DNA from 2 places in the Sinorhizobium alkalisoli genome. Region 1 is predicted to be linked to the other one. Evidence: riboswitches for the same ligand, from Rfam matches in the RefSeq annotation. Region 1 holds a riboswitch; the other holds the start of a gene.

What was found. Region 1 has a riboswitch for S-adenosylmethionine ahead of EKH55_RS00630 (O-succinylhomoserine sulfhydrylase). Riboswitches for the same ligand answer to the same signal wherever they lie in the genome.
Region 2: it holds a riboswitch for S-adenosylmethionine, as region 1 does, so the genes downstream of both, metA (homoserine O-acetyltransferase MetA) here and EKH55_RS00630 (O-succinylhomoserine sulfhydrylase) in region 1, are expected to answer to the same signal.

Annotation. Positions count from the first base shown of each region.
Region 1 is NZ_CP034909.1:127,431-136,536, forward strand. Features, by position in the region: gene EKH55_RS00605 (aspartate aminotransferase family protein) at 1-593, shown strand, start outside; gene argF (ornithine carbamoyltransferase) at 663-1,580, shown strand; gene EKH55_RS00615 (Hsp33 family molecular chaperone) at 1,862-2,857, shown strand; gene apaG (Co2+/Mg2+ efflux protein ApaG) at 3,010-3,402, opposite strand; gene EKH55_RS00625 (CDP-alcohol phosphatidyltransferase family protein) at 3,516-4,130, shown strand; gene EKH55_RS00630 (O-succinylhomoserine sulfhydrylase) at 4,189-5,373, opposite strand; SAM riboswitch at 5,417-5,495, opposite strand; gene EKH55_RS00635 (2'-deoxycytidine 5'-triphosphate deaminase) at 5,571-6,668, shown strand; tRNA gene EKH55_RS00640 (tRNA-Gly) at 6,718-6,792, shown strand; gene EKH55_RS00645 (transporter substrate-binding domain-containing protein) at 6,837-7,679, shown strand; gene EKH55_RS00650 (sterol desaturase family protein) at 7,722-8,543, opposite strand; gene EKH55_RS00655 (tellurite resistance TerB family protein) at 8,813-9,106, opposite strand, start outside.
Region 2 is NZ_CP034909.1:3,102,642-3,111,747, reverse strand. Features, by position in the region: gene EKH55_RS14995 (redoxin family protein) at 22-699, shown strand; gene EKH55_RS14990 (DUF1737 domain-containing protein) at 778-984, opposite strand; gene EKH55_RS14985 (HpcH/HpaI aldolase/citrate lyase family protein) at 981-1,886, opposite strand; gene EKH55_RS14980 (hypothetical protein) at 2,002-2,247, shown strand; gene leuD (3-isopropylmalate dehydratase small subunit) at 2,373-2,978, shown strand; gene EKH55_RS14970 (RidA family protein) at 2,986-3,366, shown strand; SAM riboswitch at 3,548-3,625, shown strand; gene metA (homoserine O-acetyltransferase MetA) at 3,685-4,608, shown strand; gene EKH55_RS14960 (aldose epimerase family protein) at 4,775-5,791, shown strand; gene EKH55_RS14955 (type I asparaginase) at 5,795-6,817, opposite strand; gene aspA (aspartate ammonia-lyase) at 6,814-8,220, opposite strand; gene EKH55_RS14945 (alanine/glycine:cation symporter family protein) at 8,353-9,106, opposite strand, start outside.

The sequences.
Region 1 (9,106 bases):
GCGCGCTCTGCGATGAATTCGGGCTGCTGCTGATCCTTGATGAAGTACAGTGCGGCGTGGGCCGCACCGGCAGGCTCTTTGCCCACGAGTGGGCAGGTATCCGGCCCGACATCATGGCCGTCGCCAAGGGCATTGGCGGTGGTTTTCCGCTCGGCGCGTGCCTGGCGACGGAGGCGGCCGCCGCAGGCATGGTGGCCGGGACGCACGGCTCGACCTACGGCGGCAATCCACTGGCAATGGCCGTCGGTAATGCGGTCCTCGACGTCGTCCTCGCCGAGGGGTTCCTTGACAATGTGCGTGACGTCGCGCTCGTGTTCCGCCAGGGGCTCGCTTCGCTCAAGGACCGTTTCCCCGATATTATCGAAGAGCTCCGCGGCGACGGGCTGATGCTTGGCATCAAGGCGAAAGTGCCCTCACCCGACCTTTTGAAAGCGATCCGGGCCGAAAAGCTGCTCGTTGTTCCGGCAGGCGAGAACGTGCTGCGCCTCCTGCCGCCGCTGATCGTCACCGCGGCTGAAGCGAGGGAAGGGCTCGCGCGGCTCGAGCGCGCCGCAGAGGCTGTGAGGGCCGCGGGCGGCACAGCTGCCGCCTAACTGCGGCGAGGCGCCTCCGCGGTGCCGATGCCCTAAGATCCACGGAACTATCACAGGAAATACAGCAATATGACCGCCACCAGACATTTTCTCGATCTTTCGGCCATGACGTCCGTCGACCTCAGGACGATCATCGACGACGCCCGGATGCGCAAGTCGGCGACAAAGGCCGGAACGGCCGACAAGCCGCTTGCCGGCAAGATGCTGGCGATGATTTTCGAGAAACCGTCCACCCGTACGCGCGTCTCCTTCGATGTCGGGATGCGGCAGCTCGGTGGCGAGACGCTGTTTCTTTCTGGCACCGAAATGCAGCTCGGTCGGGCCGAAACCATCGGCGACACGGCGAAGGTCCTCTCGCGCTACGTCGACGCGATCATGATTCGCACCACTGACCACCGCCGGCTCCTTGAATTGGCCGAGCACGCGACCGTGCCGGTCATCAATGGCCTTACGGACGACACGCATCCCTGCCAGATCATGGCGGACATCATGACCTTCGAGGAACACCGCGGGCCTGTCGGGGCGAAAACGATCGCTTGGACGGGCGACGGCAATAACGTGTTGCACTCTCTGATCGAGGGATCGGCGCGCTTCGGCTATCGGATGAACATGGCGGTCCCGTTCGGCTCCGAGCCGCAGGACAAGTTCCTCAACTGGGCTCGGAACAACGGCGGAGAGATTCTGCTGTGTCATGAACCGGAGCAGGCCGTCGCCGGCGCCGACTGCGTCGTCACCGACACGTGGATCTCGATGAACCAGGAGCACCGCGCCCGCGGCCACAACGTTTTCCAGCCCTATCAGGTCAACGAGGCTTTGATGAAGCACGCGGCACCCGATGCCTTGTTCATGCATTGTCTGCCGGCGCATCGCGGCGAGGAGGTCACGGATGAGGTGATCGACGGGCCGCAATCGGTTGTCTTCGACGAGGCGGAAAACCGGCTTCACGCGCAAAAGTCGATCCTCGCCTGGTGTCTCGGCGTCGTTTGAAGGGGCCTTCGCTGGTCGAAGTGAAGCGGTCGGCGGAGGCTTGAATCCGGCCCGGATCGACACAATCTAGGCGAAATGGAGGGTGGCTCCGGCATGAGTGCTGCGAGTGCCGCCCATAAAACCAGCGTCCGGACGAGCGAGGCTGCTTCTGCAGTGGCGCCGTCGGCGGGCCGTGAATTCTGGACAAATCCGTTCACAACGGGATCAAATGGGATAACGGGCAGGTTGCACGAGGGCATTCGATGCCCGGCGACCAGCGCCTGCGAGACAAGGAGCAAGCGATGACGGAGATAGCACCGGGGCTGGGCGAGTTCGATTTCGCCGGTGACGATCATGTCGTGCCCTTTCATGTCGAGGATCTCGACGTCCGCGGCCGCGCCGTTCAGCTTGGTCCGATGCTCGACGCGATCCTCGAGCGGCACAACTATCCGCTTCCGGTTGCCCGGCTGCTCGCGGAGACGGTGGTGCTGACGGTTTTGCTCGGCACCTCGCTGAAATTCGAAGGCAAGCTCGTCGTGCAGACGCAGAGCGATGGCCCGGTCGACCTCGTCGTTGCCGATTTTTCGACGCCCGACCGGGTGCGTGCCTATGCGCGCTTTGACGAGGAGGCGCTTGCGGCAGCCGAGAAGGGCGGCCGTACTCAGCCGCACGAGCTCCTGGGCAAGGGCATCCTGGCCTTCACCATCGATCAGGGCGCCCACACGCAGCGCTACCAGGGCATCGTCGCGCTTGATGGTGCGACGCTCGAGGAGATCGCTGGCGTTTATTTCCGCCAATCGGAGCAGATCCCGACCAAGGTGCGCCTCGGCGTTGCCGAGCTACTCGACCGCGACGAAAACGGCAAGCCGCGGCACCGCTGGCGCGCCGGCGGCATGGTGGCTCAGTTCCTGCCCGAGGCTCCGGAGCGGATGCGCCAGCCGGACCTGCACGGCGGTGACGGCGACGATGGCAGCAGCAACGGCCTCTTTGAGGAGGATGATCTCTGGACAGAAGCCAAGGTAATGGTCGAGACGATCGACACCGACGAACTCACCGACCCGACGGTCGGCACCGAACGCTTACTCTACCGGCTGTTCCATGAGCGCGGCGTCCGCGTCTATCAGCCCCAGGCTGTCTACGATCGATGCAGTTGCTCGCGCGATAAGATCCGCAACGTGTTGGAGGGGCTCAGTCAGGAGGACATTGAGAGCAGCATCGAGGACGGGCTGATCAAGGTGACCTGCGAATTCTGCTCCACCACCTATCGCTTCGAGGCGACCGAGGTGCACTCGCGGTAGCAGACGGACGGGGCGCCTGTGCGCCCCGCTCCAGCTCTCGAATGGGGGAGTAAGGGGCAGGACCACAGCGCCGCGCGTCTTTTCAGGCGCGCTGATGTCGCTGTAATTCATTGGATCTGCGCATCGAGCTCTCCGAAAATCGGGCCGATGCGCTAGTTCAGTGTGCGAACCTGCCCGGGGGTGTCCAGCGAGAAGGCGGGGATCGCGACGTTGAAGGTCTCTCCGTCCTCCGCCTCCATGCTGTAGTGGCCGAACATGACGCCAGAAGGCGTGTCCAGCGGACAGCCGGAGGAATATTCGTAGGTATCGCCGGGATTGAGCAGCGGCTGTTCGCCGATAACGCCGGATCCGCTGACCTCGTCGACCTGCCCGTTCTCGTCGGTAATATGCCAGTAGCGGGTCACCAGCCGAACGGCGATTTCGGAATGGTTCGATATGACGATGCGGTAACCCCAAACATAACGGCTGTCGTCGGGATCAGACTGCTCTTCCAGATAGTACGGCTCTACCGTGACTTCTATGTCGCGAGTGAGTGCGCGATACATGTTTCGACATCCTGTTCCAATTCCGTGCGGATATCCTATAGCAATAAGGTTTCGTGAAGAATAACGGCAATATCGCCCGAGTCGTACACAATTTTCACTTGAAGGACTGAGACATGCTCGACGGGGCTGTGCGCAGGCGGCTCGAGCCAATACTGGATCGGATCGGAATGGCGCTTGCAAACCATGGCGTCGGGGCCGATACGGTGACCATTGCCGGTTTTCTGCTCGGTCTTCTGGCCGCCGTCCTGATCGCCTTTGAATTCTATTTCTCCGGCGCAGCCTTGATCCTGTTCAGCCGGCTATGTGATGGCCTCGACGGTGCCGTCGCCCGCGCCAGCCGCAAGACGGATCTCGGGGGCTTTCTCGACATCGTCCTCGACTTCGCCTTCTACGGCGCGATCCCGCTCGCTTTCGTCATTGCCGACTCGGCCGCCAACGGCCTCGCCGGCGGCTTCCTGCTGTTTTCCTTCTATCTCAACGGCGCCACCTTTCTCGCATTCGCCGTCATGGCGGAAAAGCGGGCGATGACGACCGAGGTAAGAGGCGCGAAATCGCTCTATTTCACCACGGGGATCGCCGAGGCGACGGAGACGATCGCCTTTTTTCTCGCCTGCTGTCTTTTCCCTTCCTGGTTTCCAACTCTTGCCGCGTTCTTCGCCGCTGTCTGTCTTTACACCGCTTTGTCCCGGATCGTGCTGGCGCGTCTCGCTTTCCAGGACAAACAATGAAAAGCCGCCCGCGCGTGACGCAGGCGGCCAAAGCTCCTTCGGGTTCAGGCTGAGCGGATCAGGCTTTGACGCCCTTCAGCGCCTGCGCAAAATCCTCGATGAGGTCGTCGCCGTCCTCGATGCCCGCCGAAAGGCGGACGGTGCCGGCGGAAATGCCGAGTTCGGCCCGGGCTTCATCGGAGAGGTTCTTGTGGGTCGTCGTTGCCGGATGCGTGATCAGGCTCTTGGCGTCGCCGAGATTGTTGGAAATCCTTATGATCTCGAGCGCGTTCTGCAGCGCGAAGGCCGCCTCCTTGCCGCCCTTGAGTTCGAAGGCAACAAGCGTCGAACCGCCGCTCATCTGCTTGGCGATGATGTCGGCCTGCGGATGATCCCTGCGGCCCGGATAGAGAACACGAGCGACCTGCGGCTGCTCGGCAAGGAAATCTGCAATTCGACGCGCATTATCCGTCTGCTGTCTTACACGCAGCGGCAGGGTTTCGACGCCCTTCAGCAGCGTCCAGGCGTTGAAGGGAGACATGGCCGGACCGGTGTGGCGGAAATAATCGTGCAGGTTCTCGTCGATCCACTCCTTGCTGGAGAGCACCACGCCGCCAAGACAGCGACCCTGGCCGTCGATGTGCTTCGTCGCGGAATAGACGACGACATGGGCGCCGAGTTCCAGCGGCTTCTGGAAGAGCGGCGTCGCGAAGACGTTGTCGACGACGAGCTTGGCGCCGACCTGGTCGGCGAGGCGGGCGACGCCGGCGATGTCGATGACCTCCAGCGTCGGATTGGTCGGGCTTTCCAGGAAGAAGACCTTGGTATTCGGGCGGATCGCCTTCTCCCAATTGGCAAGATCGCGGCCGTCGACGAGGGTGCATTCGACGCCATATTTCGGCGCAAGCGTCTCCACGACCCAGCGGCAGGAGCCGAAAAGCGCCCGCGCGGCAACGATATGATCGCCGGCCTTCACCTGGCAGAGGATCGCCGCGGATACGGCCGCCATTCCGGAGGCGGTGGCGCGCGCATCCTCGGCGCCTTCGAGCATGCACATGCGCTTCTCGAACATGTCGTTGGTCGGGCTGCCGTAGCGGGCGTAGATGAAGCCGTCGGTCTCGCCCTTGAAGCGCGCTTCCGCGGCTTCCGAGCTCTCGTAGACGAAGCCTTGCGTCAGGAAGATCGCTTCGGAGGTTTCGCCATACTCAGAGCGGAGCGTTCCACCGTGGACGAGTTGGGTTGCCGGGCGCCAGTTCTTGCTCATCGGACAATCACTTTCAAAAACAAAAAAACCGGCCGCAAAACGGCCGGTTCGAAACCCGGCCTTTTTAGCTATTTGTTTAACGTGGCTGCAAGCCGACCGGCCAAATCACCACGGGATAAAGCTGCAATACTGCTTGGCTGTGCTTGCGTCAATTCCCGGAGTTTGGTTTTGTCTGGCAGATTGAGAAGAGGAACGCAATGGCCCGCGAAACAGGGATATTGGCCGACCGCGCGATTGCCGCGCTGCACGCTTCGGGACGGTTGAAGAGCGAAAGGGCGCTGGATCATGACCAGATCCAACCGGCCAGCCTCGATCTTCGCCTCGGTTCCAAGGCCTTCCGGGTGCGCGCGAGCTTCATGCCTGGGCCGGCGCATCTTGTCGCCGACAAGCTCGATCGGCTGAAACTGCACGTCGTCGATCTCAGCGAAGGCGCGGTGTTGGAAACGGGCTGCGTCTACATCGTGCCGTTGATGGAAAGCCTTGCGCTGCCGGAGAACATGTCGGCCTCGGCCAACCCGAAAAGCTCGACCGGACGGCTCGACATCTTCACCCGCGTCATCACCGACCGGGCACAGGAGTTCGATAAGATTCCGGCCGGTTATAGCGGCCCGCTCTATCTTGAAATCAGCCCACGGACTTTCCCGATCGTCGTGCGCCGCGGCTCGCGGCTCTCGCAAATCCGCTTCCGTGTGGGGCAATCGCTGCTTTCCGAACGGGAATTACTGGCGCTGCACGAGAGCGACACGCTCGTTGCCAGCGAGCAGCCGAACATCACGGGCGGCGGCATCGCGCTATCGATCGATCTCAAGGGCACCGGTCCGGATGGGCTGATCGGCTATCGCGGCAAGCACCACACCTCTGTCGTAGATGTCGACAAGAAGGCCCAACACCCCGTCTTCGACTTCTGGGAGCCACTCTATAGCCGCGGCCGCGACGATCTGATCCTCGATCCGGACGAATTCTACATCCTCGTCTCGCGCGAGGCGGTGCACGTGCCGCCTCTCTATGCCGCCGAAATGACCCCCTTCGATCCGCTTGTCGGCGAATTCCGCGTCCACTATGCCGGCTTTTTCGACCCGGGCTTCGGCCATGCCTCCGCAGGGGGCAGCGGCAGCCGCGCGGTGCTCGAGGTCCGCAGCCACGAGGTGCCCTTCATTCTCGAACACGGGCAGATCGTTGGGCGCCTGATCTACGAGCACATGCTGGAGCGACCCGACGGGCTCTACGGCCTTGATCTCGGGTCGAATTACCAGGCGCAGGGGCTCAAGCTCTCAAAGCATTTTCGCGCCGAGTGAGCATTGTGCTTGACAGATCGCGGCCGTTGAGGAAATTTCCGCTTCTGACGCGGGTGTAGTTCAGTGGTAGAACGCCAGCTTCCCAAGCTTGATGTCGTCGGTTCGATCCCGATCACCCGCTCCATTTCTTCCCCCCGTGGGCGTGGGGCCGTGGCAAGTGGAATTCAAATCCTGCTTCGGGCCATAGTCGGATTCGTGGCCGTTTGCACGTCGCTTGCCGCCGGTACGGCGCTGGCCGAGCCGAAGGGCCTCCCTTTGCTTTTCGACGCCCGCGAGCGCATCGCCAAACCCGACTTGAGCGCGCTACCGCGATTGCGCTTTCTCACCACCGTCGATTTTCCACCCTTCAACTTCATCGACCAGTCCGGAAAACTCTCGGGCTTCCATGTCGACCTCGCCCGCGAAATTTGTCGGGAACTCGAGATCGAGCCGAAATGCCAGATCCAGGCGGTGACTTATGAGGAATTGGCCCCCGCTCTGGAAGAGGGGCGGGGGGAGGCGGTCGCCGCCGGCATCGCCGTCACGCCGGAACTGCGGCGGAGCTTTGCATTTTCCAGGGCTTTCATGCAATTGCCGGCCCGCTTCATTCTCAACACGAAGGCGGCAAACGGCTTGGAAAGCCCAGCCGATCTCGCCGGCAAGCCCATAGGCGTCGTCTCCGCTACGACGCACGAGGCTATGTTCAAGGCCTTCTTCCCTCGGCTCAAAGCCCAGGCCTTTTCCGATCGGGATGCGATGCTCTCCGCCCTGCGGGAAGGCTCGATCGCGGCCGCCTTTTCCGACGGTATGCAACTCTCCTTTTGGGTTTCCGGCAGCGGGGCCGCCGGCTGCTGCAGTCTGATGGAAGGCGCCTATTTCTCGCACCGCTTCCTTGGCGAAGGGCTGACGATCGTCAGCCGCAAGACCGAGCCCGCCCTGGCCCAGGCGATCGACCATGCCCTGCTGGCACTTTCGCGCAGCGGCGGGCTCGAAGAGATCTACCTGCGCTATTTCCCGAATGGGATCTATTGAACGGCTGAATGCCTGGCCGGCGGCGCCGCGCGCCTATGCGGGCTATTCTCGCCGAAACGGCAGGAGCATCGACCAGACAAGCTTCGTCGGGTCGACCCGCCCATAGACCTTCAAGCCCGTTTCGATCGCGTCACCGCTTGCCGGGTGCGCGACATAGGTCGCAAACAGCCGGTCCCAGATGGAAAGGTTGAAGCCGTAATTGGAATCGGTTTCGCCCCTCTCGACGGAATGGTGAATGCGGTGCATGTCCGGCGTGACGATCACCCGCCGCAAGAACCGGTCGGCCTTGCCTGGCAGCCGCAGATTGGCGTGGTTGAACATTGCGCAGGCATTGAGAACGATCTCGAAGATCAGGACGGCGAGCGCCGGGGCGCCGAGCAGCATAATGACGAGGCCCTTCCAGACCATCGAGAGCAGGATCTCCAGCGGATGGAAGCGAAGCGCCGTCGTCACGTCCACCCCGGGGTCGCTGTGATGGACCCGGTGGACGCGCCACAGCAGAGGGACTTTGTGGAACACCACGTGCTCCAGCCAGACGGCAAAGTCGAGCGCAACGAAGGCGATGATCCCGCCGAGAAGCTGCGTGACGCCGAAGCCGGGCAGGATGCCGATCCCGCGCGCTTCAGTCCAGATTGCGACGCCGACGGCGGCTGCCGGAAAGGCGATGCGCAAAAGCACGGAAGACGCAACGAAAATTGCGAAATTCGTCGCCCAGCGACGGCCCTTCAGCATGCGCGTCAGTTCCGGCCGTTCGAGCCGCGGGTGCAAGAGCTCGAGGACGGCCAGGGCAGCGAAGGCAGTCGTAAAGGCCACCAGCCGCCAGACCGGTTCAGCGAAACCCAAGAAAAGCTGTTCGTCCGTCATTCCTGATCAACCCGCTACAGCGCCGCGCGTCTCTTCAGACGCGCAAAGGTCGCTGTAACGCTTTGAATCTGCGCATCGAGCTTTCCGAAAATCGGGTACGATTTCGGACCGATGCGCTACTGCATGTCTCCTTTAATCGACCTCGATCAAAGGACAAAGACATGCAGCAATTCAAAGTGCTACAGCGACCTTTGCGCGTCCAATAGACGCGCGGCGCTGTAGACGATAGGATGCGTCGCGGCGTGCTGTCAAAGACCGGTCCGCCGGCGCTATCTGCGGAAGCGCGCGATTGCGCCGCGTTCGATCGCAGCACAGGTGAGTTTGTCCAACTGCAGCCGGTCACGCAGCAACTGGAGGAGGCGGATCTCCTCGTTGCGGATGCGCTGATCGGCGGCAGCGATTTCCACGGCAAGCGCATAGGCCGTATCATGAAGCCGCTGCGGCAGTGCCTCGCGCAGCATCTCGAGGGTGACATCAAGGCCCTCGGGAGCGGCAAGCTGGGTTGCGCACTCGCGACCGATGTGAATCAGTTCGTTCTCGTCGAAGCCGTCGAAGGCCGGCAG
Region 2 (9,106 bases), 720 kb from region 1:
CTTCGGGCGAGGAGGTCGACCATGTCTGAGCACTATCCAGACCATCCGCTACAGCCGGGCGACCAGGCCCCCAACATCGTGCTGGACGCGATATCCCGCGAGGGGAGGATCGCGCTTGATGATTTTCGCGGTCGAAGCCCCGTGTTGATCGGGTTGTTTCGAGGGCTGCTTTGTCCGTTCTGCCGACGCCATGTGGCGGCGATGGCCCGGCTCAACCCGGCCCTTAGCGAGAAAGGCGTCGCCTCGCTGGCGGTGGTCAACACCCCGGTGGAACGCGCACGCCTCTATTTCCGCTACCAGCCTATACCCGGCCTGCTCGCCGCATCCGACACCGAGCGCGCTTCGCACCGCGTCTTCGGCTTGCCTCTCATCGAGTTTACGGAAAATGAGACCAACTGGCCGCAGAGGGTCGGAATGGACGCGGTCTCGGCGATGCGGGTCGATTGGCCGGGGGAGTTGCCCGAACCGATGAATCCGGCGAGCGGCGGCGATCTTCTCAGCAGCAAGGACGGGTATGAAGTCACGGAAGCCGATGAGCAGGTGCGGATACCCGGTCATATGCAGCTTGTCGGCCATTTCCTGCTCGACCGCGACGGCGTGGTACGCTGGAGTTTCACCGAAGTCGAAGAGGATGGCCGAAACGTATGCCGGGCGTTGAATCCCGAAGAACTGATGTCGGCCGCTTCCCAACTCGCATGACACGGCGACAAGTCGTCGTCGGCCGCCGCGCGTTCTCGATTGACCTCTCGCTACAGGGAGACGATCGCGACGTTGCGCTCACTCTTCCGAGAGCTTGACGTCCGGATGGTAATCCTTGCCCGACACTTCCTTCACCACCGCCTGGCCGCACTGCATATGCTGGGTGTCGGCGTTGAAGGCATAGGTCGGATTGCCGTGGAGCTCCCATCCCTGGTTCAGCGCCGCCGTCACCTTATGGCAGAAGGAGGCGTCGTCGGGGCCGGTGAGAAAGCGATAGAGTTTCACGATCTTGCCTTTCGTGTTTCGATGATATCCGCCTTGGCGGCGAGTTTCTGCGCTTCGTCCAGATGCAGCCGCTCGACCATGCGGCCGTTGAGACTGATCACGCCTTTGCCGGAATTTTCCGGAAGGGCAAAGGCGGCGATGATCGCGCGCGCCTCCGCGAGCGCTGCGTCATCGATGCCGAAGGCGTCGTTGGCGAAAGCAATCTGGGCCGGGTGGATCAGCATCTTGCCGTCGTAGCCCATGTCGCGTCCCTGCCGGCACTCGGTTTCGAAACCTTGCGCATCGCGGAAGTCGTTGAAGACCGCATCGACGGCATCGAGACCGCTGCCGCGGGCGGCAAGGAGGATCTGCATCAGCCAGGACAGGAGATAGGGGCGGCTCGGGAGGTCGGCGACGCCGGTCGCCTTTCTCATATCATTCAGGCCGACGACGAGGCAGTCGAGCCGGCCGGCGCGCGTGCGCCCGGTCTCGGCGATCGCCGGCGCATTGATCACGCCGCGCGGCGTCTCGATCATCGCCCAGAGCCTCACGCTTTCCGGTGCGTCGTTTTCCGCGAGCCAGTCGAGAGCGGCCTGAATGTCGGCGGGGACTTCGACCTTGGGCAGGAGGACCGCATCGGCACTGACGGCGAGTGCGGCGGCAAGATCCAGTTCGTCGAACCCCGCCTCCGTCCGGTTGATGCGGATGACCGTTTCGATCTCAGGCCGGTCCTCGGAAAGATGCCGTACCAGCGCGTCGCGCGCCTCTCTCTTGCGCTCGGGCGCCACGGCATCCTCGAGATCGAAGATGACGGCATCGGCGGTCAGAACCTTGACCTTGGCGAGCGCACGGGGGTTGTCCGCCGGAACGGAGAGCACGGAGCGGCGCAGCCGCACGGGATGGTGGTCGGTCGGTCTCGTCATAGGCGTCGTTGTGCCCCCCTTTGCGCTTTCGCGCAAGCCGGCGCTCTTGCAGCTCTCCTGCGCCCCTTGCAAGCGCGCGGGCGCACACCCACATGCGTGACAGAAAGGTAGTCCTATGCGCAGCATCCGCTCTGTTCTTTTCATGACCGCGGCCATCGTCCTCTCGCTGGCCGCTCTCGTCTTCACCGCTTCCCTCGCGCTGGCGCTTGCCGGCATCGCCGCCGCGATCGCGATCGGCAGCGCGATCGCCGCAAGACTCGGCCCGCGGCCGCGGCCAGCGCATACCCGCGCGGCTTCCGCCGGTCGAGAGCGGGAAATACGGATCTGGAACGACGGCCGCGGCACGATCATCGATCTGTGATCTGCCTTCAACGACCATTGCGCTCGGTTACCCGAGTCCGGCAAACGCAGATTCTCCTTCAATTCAGCGCAAAACTGATCTAAACGCTTCTGCCAACACTTCCCGCTGAAATCGAAGGCCAAGACATGGAAAAGTTCGTCAAGCTTACCGGCGTTGCCGCGCCCTTGCCCGTCGTCAACGTCGACACGGACATGATCATTCCGAAGGACTACCTGAAGACGATCAAGCGCACCGGCCTCGGCAAGGGGCTTTTCGCCGAATCCCGCTACAACGAAGACGGCACGCTGAACCCGGACTTCGTGCTCAACAAGCCGGCCTACCAGGACGCCAGGATTCTCGTCGCCGGCGACAATTTCGGTTGCGGCTCCTCGCGCGAACACGCGCCCTGGGCACTCCTCGACTTCGGCATCCGCTGCGTCATCTCGACCTCGTTCGCCGATATCTTCTACAACAACTGTTTCAAGAACGGCATCCTGCCGATCGTCGTCAGCCAGGCCGACCTCGACAAGCTGATGGACGACGCCAGCCGCGGCTCCAATGCGGTGCTCACCGTCGATCTCGAGGCGCAGGAGATCACCGGCCCGGATGGCGGTTCGATCAAGTTCGAGATCGACGCCTTCAAGCGCCATTGCCTGCTGAACGGCCTCGACGATATCGGCCTGACGCTGGAGAAGGCGAGCGCCATCGACAATTTCGAGACGGCAACCGCTACCTCCCGGCCCTGGGCATAAGCGCCCAGTGGCGGCCAGGCTTATTTCCTCCGGTTCGCCCTTCGAGAAGGCGGCAGGCTATTCGCGTGCCGTCGTCAAGGGCGACTGGTGCTTCCTCTCCGGCACGACCGGCTACGATTATGCCACCATGATCATGCCGGAGACGGTGGAGGAACAGGCGCGCAACTGTCTGAAGACGATCGAGGGCGCGCTCAAGGAGGGCGGCTTCTCGCTCTCGGATGTCGTGCGCAGCCATTGCTACGTCACGGACGCCAGCTTCGCCGACCGCGTCTTTCCGATCTTCGGCGAGCTGTTCGGCGACATCCGTCCGGCCGCGACGATGATCGTCTGCGACCTGATCCGCCCGGAAATGCTGATCGAGATCGAGGTCACGGCGTTCAGAGGCTGAGGAGAACGACGAGCCGATGCACTATGTCGCCGACCACGACCTGAGGATCGCTCGACCATGGAACGCAGGATCGCTTGGCGCAATTCGGTAGCCGGCTCATTAATGCGCGCGTCCTTCCGCGCGTCCTTCTTTGGCCATCCGGAATCGTTTTTCGTTGACCATACGGCAGTCCTCGCGCTATCAAACGATCCGTGGTGATTTGGCCGGCCGGCTTGCAGCCACGTTAAAGAAGTCGCTAAAGGGCCGAGGAGAACGATTTCCGAGGACCGGTCGCGATGATCTCGCCGCCGGTTTTTTTGTATTGATCGAGTGGAGCCCATGCCCATCAAGATTCCCGACGCGCTGCCCGCCTTCGAGACCCTGGTCAACGAGGGTGTGCGGGTGATGACAGAGACCGCGGCGATCCGGCAGGACATCCGCCCGCTCCAGATCGGGCTTCTCAATCTCATGCCGAACAAGATCAAGACCGAGCTCCAGATGGCGCGGCTGATCGGCGCCACGCCCCTGCAGGTCGAACTGTCGCTGGTGCGGGTCAACGGCTATCGGCCGAAGAACACGCCGGAGGATCATCTGCTCGCCTTTTATGAGACCTGGGAGGAGGTGAAGGGCCGCAAGTTCGACGGTTTCATCATCACCGGCGCGCCGGTCGAGACCCTCGACTACGAGGAGGTCACCTATTGGGACGAGCTTAAGCGCATCTTCGACTGGACGGCGACCAATGTGCATTCGACCATGAATGTCTGCTGGGGCGCCATGGCGGCGATCTACCATTTCCACGGCGTCCCGAAATATTCGCTGAAAGAAAAGGCCTTCGGCGTCTACCGGCACCAGAACCTGAAGCCTTCGTCGGTCTATCTGAACGGCTTTTCCGATGATTTCGCCGTGCCCGTCTCGCGCTGGACGGAGGTGCGCCGCGCCGATATCGAGCGGGTGCCGGGGCTCGAGATCCTGATGGAATCGAAGGAGATGGGCGTCTGCCTCGTGCACGAACGGAAGGGCAACCGGCTCTACATGTTCAATCACGTCGAATATGATTCCACCTCGCTGTCGGAGGAATATTTCCGCGACGTCGATGCCGGCGTGCCGATCAAGCTGCCGCACGACTATTTCCCGCACAACGACGCGGCGCTGCCGCCGCAGAACCGTTGGCGCAGCCATGCGCATCTCTTCTTCGGCAACTGGATCAACGAGATCTACCAGACGACGCCCTACGAACTCGCGAAGATCGGTGCCGAGCCTTAATGTTCATTCCCTTCTTCCTCGAACTGAAGACGGAAAAGATCACGGTGACGCACGCCGGTCTGCAGGCGGCGACCAAGCAATTGCCCCGCTGAACTTTCCCGTTGCCGCATGGCTGGAAATGACGCAGTTTGGCGCCGGCATCGGGATAAGGAGCGAGGGACAGAAAATGAGCACCGACACGGAAGTCTTCGGCCACCTGCCTTCCGGCGAACCGGTCCACCGCGTGACCCTCAGCGGTGGCGGGCTGACGGCGAAGGTTCTGAGCTGGGGGGCCGTCATCCAGGATCTCAGGCTCGAAGGCCATGCGCCGCCGCTCGTGCTCGGATTCGAGGATTTCGACAGCTATCCCGCCTATTCCTCCTATTTCGGCGCCACCCCCGGCCGCAATGCCAACCGGATCGGCGAAGGACGCTTCACCCTCGACGGCAAGGTCTATCAGCTCGAGCTCAACGAGAAGGGCGTCACGCATCTGCATGGCGGAAGCGACAATATCGGCAAGCGCAATTGGACGATCATCGCGAGGACCGGGGACAGCGTCACGCTCAGGATCACCGATCCCGACGGCCGGGCCGGCTATCCGGGCAACTGCACGATCACCTGCACCTATCGCCTGAAGCCGGGCGGCACGTTGAACGTCCTCTACGAATCGGCCACCGACGCGCCGACGCTCGCCAATTTATGCCAGCACAGCTACTTCAATCTCGACGGCAGCGTCGACGCGCTCGGGCATGACATCATGATCGCCGCCGACCACTACCTGCCGGTGGACGAGCATCTTATCCCGACCGGCGAGATCCGTCCGGTTGCAGGCACCGTCTTCGATCTCCGGGAAATGACCTCGATGCGGCGGCAGATGGACGGCAACGGGATTGCCTATGACCACAATTTCTGCCTCTCGCCCGAGCGCATGGAGAAGCGCTCGATAGCGCTGGTGCGCAGCATCGGGTCCGGCGTGACGCTGGAGGTGCTGACCACCGAGCCGGGGGTCCAGCTCTATACCGGCAGCAAGCTCAACGTCTCGGCTCCGGGTCTCGAAGGCCGCCCCTATGGCCCCTTCGCCGGCTTCTGCCTTGAAACCCAGATCTGGCCGGACGCCATCAATCACGACGGCTTCCCGAGGGCGGTGCTGCGCCCGGGCGAAACGCTCCGCCAGGAAACCGACTACGTTTTCACGAAAAGCTGAGCTTCAACCGGCGATCATCTCGCCCGCGAGCGGCACCGCCATGCGGGCGCGAATGTCCTCGGGCGGCAATCCCTCGGCGATTAGCACGTGCAGCTTGGCAAAGGCCGCCTCGAGCGTCATGTCGGCGCCCGACACCGCGCCGATGCGGGCAAGCGCGGCGCCTGTGGCATAGGTGTCCTGCGCCACCGCGCCGATCACGCATTGCGTCGTGTTGACCACCGTGACGCCGCGCTTGAGCGCCGCGCCGAGGGCGGCGAGCAGCCGCGCGTTTGCTTCCGGCACATTGCCGACGCCGTAGCTGCGCAGCACAACGCCTTTGAGCATCGGATCGGAGAGCACCGCCTCGACGACGCGCGGCGAAAGGCCGGGGTGGATGGTGATGACCGCCACGGCCTCCGGATCGAAATGGTCCGGCAGAAAGAAGGCCTTGGGCTCGGCGGCGAGCAACAGCTCCCGGCGCAGCACGATGTTGATGCCGGCCTCGGCGATCGCCGGATAATTGGGCGAGTCGAAGGCATCGAAGCGGTCGGTCGCGATCTTGCGGCTGCGGTTGCCGCGCAAGAGCTTGCGGCCGAAACAGAGGCCGACTTCGCGCAGCGGATACTGCGCGGCGAGGATCAGCGCCATCTCGAGATTTTCGAGCCCGTCGCTGCGCGGCGCCGTCAGCGGAATCTGCGCGCCCGTCAGGATCACGGGCTTGTCGAGGCCGCGCAGCATGAAGGAGAGCGCCGAAGCCGTCCACGCCATCGTGTCGGTGCCGTGCAGCACGACGAAGCCGTCATAGGCATCCCAGCGGCGGACGAGCTCGCCGGCAATGACCGGCCATTGCGCCGGCTGCAGATTGGCGCTGTCGATCAGGCTGTCGAGCTCGACGACATCGCAATCCGGGAGCGGCGTCGCCGAGGCCGTTTCGCCGAGCCTGCGCTTGAGCAGGGCGCCAAAGCCGGCCATCGGCTTGAGGCCGCCGGGCGCGGCTTCCATGCCGATGGTGCCGCCCGTATGCAGGATGAGGACGCGCCGGCTCATGCGATACCTGCTGCGGGACTGAGCATTGCCTGCGGGCTCAGCAACCGGTCGAGTTCCGCCGGCGTCAGCAGCCCTTCGGCCGCCACCAGTTCGCGCACGGTGGCGCCACTTGCAAGCGCCTCGGCGGCGATGCGCGTGGCGTTGGCGTAGCCGATATGCGGCACGAGAGCGGTCACGATCCCGATGCTCTGTTCCACGTGCCGGCGGCACTGCTCGCGATTGGCGCGGATGCCGCGGATGCAGCGCTCTTCGAGGATGCGGCAGGCGGTCGCCAGCATCTTGATCGATGAGAACAGGTTATAGACGATCAGCGGTTCCATGGCATTAAGCTGGAGCTGGCCGGCTTCGGCTGCCAGCGTCACGGCAAGGTCATTGCCGATGACCTGATAGGCAACCTGGTTCACCGCCTCGGGAATGACCGGATTGACCTTGCCGGGCATGATCGATGAGCCGGGCTGCATCGCCGGCAGCACGATCTCGCCGAGCCCGGCGCGCGGTCCGCTGGACAGGAGGCGCAGATCGTTGGCGAGCTTCGAAAGCTTGATGGCCAGCCGCTTGAGCAGGCCGGAAAAGAGCACGAAGGCACCCATGTCCGAGGTCGCCTCGATCAGGTTGGCGGCCGGCACCACCGGCTTGCCCGAAATCTCGGCGAGATGGCGAACCGCGAGAACGGCGTAGTCCGGGTGGGTGTTGAGGCCGGTGCCGATGGCGGTGCCGCCCAGATTGACCTCGCAGAGAAGACGCAGGATCTCGCCGATGCGATCGACGTCCTCGCCGAGATTGACGGCGAAGGCGTCGAATTCCTGGCCGAGCGTCATCGGCACCGCATCCTGAAGCTGGGTGCGGCCCATCTTGATGACGTCGGCGAACTCCCGCCCCTTTTCCGAAAGCGCCTGCTGCAGCGAAGCGATCGCCGCCACGAGCGGCTCGGCGGCGAATTGCAGGCCGAGGCAGACGGCGGTCGGATAGGCGTCGTTGGTCGATTGCGACCTGTTCACGTCGTCGTTGGGATGCAGATGCGCGTAGGCGCCCTTGGGGTGACCGAGCTTTTCGAGCGCGAGGTTGGCGATCACCTCGTTGGCGTTCATGTTGGTGGACGTGCCGGCGCCGCCCTGGATCAGATCGACGACGAATTGATCGTTGAGGCGGCCGGCGACGATCTCCTTGCAGGCGGCGATGATCGCCTCGGCCTTCTGCGGCGCGATGAGGCCGAGATCGCGATTGGCGCGAGCCGCCGCCGCCTTGACCATGGCGAGTGCTGCGACGAAATGCGGAAAATGGCTGATCGGCACGCCGGTGATCGGAAAGTTCTCGACGGCCCTCAGCGTCTGGACGCCGTACCAGGCGTCCGCCGGCACCTCCCGGTCGCCGAGCAGATCATGTTCGATACGCGTCATGTTCATGGGATTCGCTCGCGATGGATTGAAACGACGGGCCGGCGGTCCCGGCCCTGCACCAGTTTTAGAGCGGGAAACGGAAAATCGTCTGCGGTTTTCCGGCGCTTTCCCGCTCTACCTGCTCGTTTCGGTTGACGCTTAGGCGCGCGCGCTTCCGCCCGCTGCTACGGCTTCGGGTTCCTCGCGCCATGCCGTGCCGCTCCAGGCTTTGCGGTCGATGCCGGCATAGCCGAACCTTTCCGGATCGAAGACCGGCTCGCCGGCGTTCTTCGCAAGCTGGCTGTCGTAGTCCTGCATCAACTTCAGAGCGGGCTTGAAGAGCATGACGAGCGCGAAGAGATTGACGAGCGCCAGCAGGCCCATCGTGACGTCGGCAAAGGCGAAGATCGTGCCGAGGTCGGAGGTGGCGCCCCAGCCGCAGAGGCCGATCACCGCAATGCGATAGACGATGATCAGCGGCCTGTTCTGCCCGCCGAGCCAGGCAAGGCTGTTCTCGCCCAGATAGTAGTTGTAGATCATCGTGGTGAAACCGAAGAGCATCATCGCAATGCTGACGAAGACCCGGCCCCCTTCGCCGATATGGCCGGCCAGCGAGGCTTGTGCGAGTGCGATGCCGCCAACCTCCTCGGCACCCGGGCGATAGACGTCGCCGAGCAGGATGATGAAAGCGGTGCAGGAGCACACGATCAGCGTGTCGATGAAGACGGAGAAGGCCTGGACGACGCCCTGCGAGGCGGGATGCGGGACTTCGGCGACGGCCGCGACATTCGGGGCGCTGCCGAGCCCGGCTTCGTTGGAGAAGAGCCCGCGCCTGACGCCCATGACGATTGCCGCGCCGATGCCGCCGCCGACCGCCGGCTCCAGGCCGAAGGCGCTCTTGACGATCAGCATG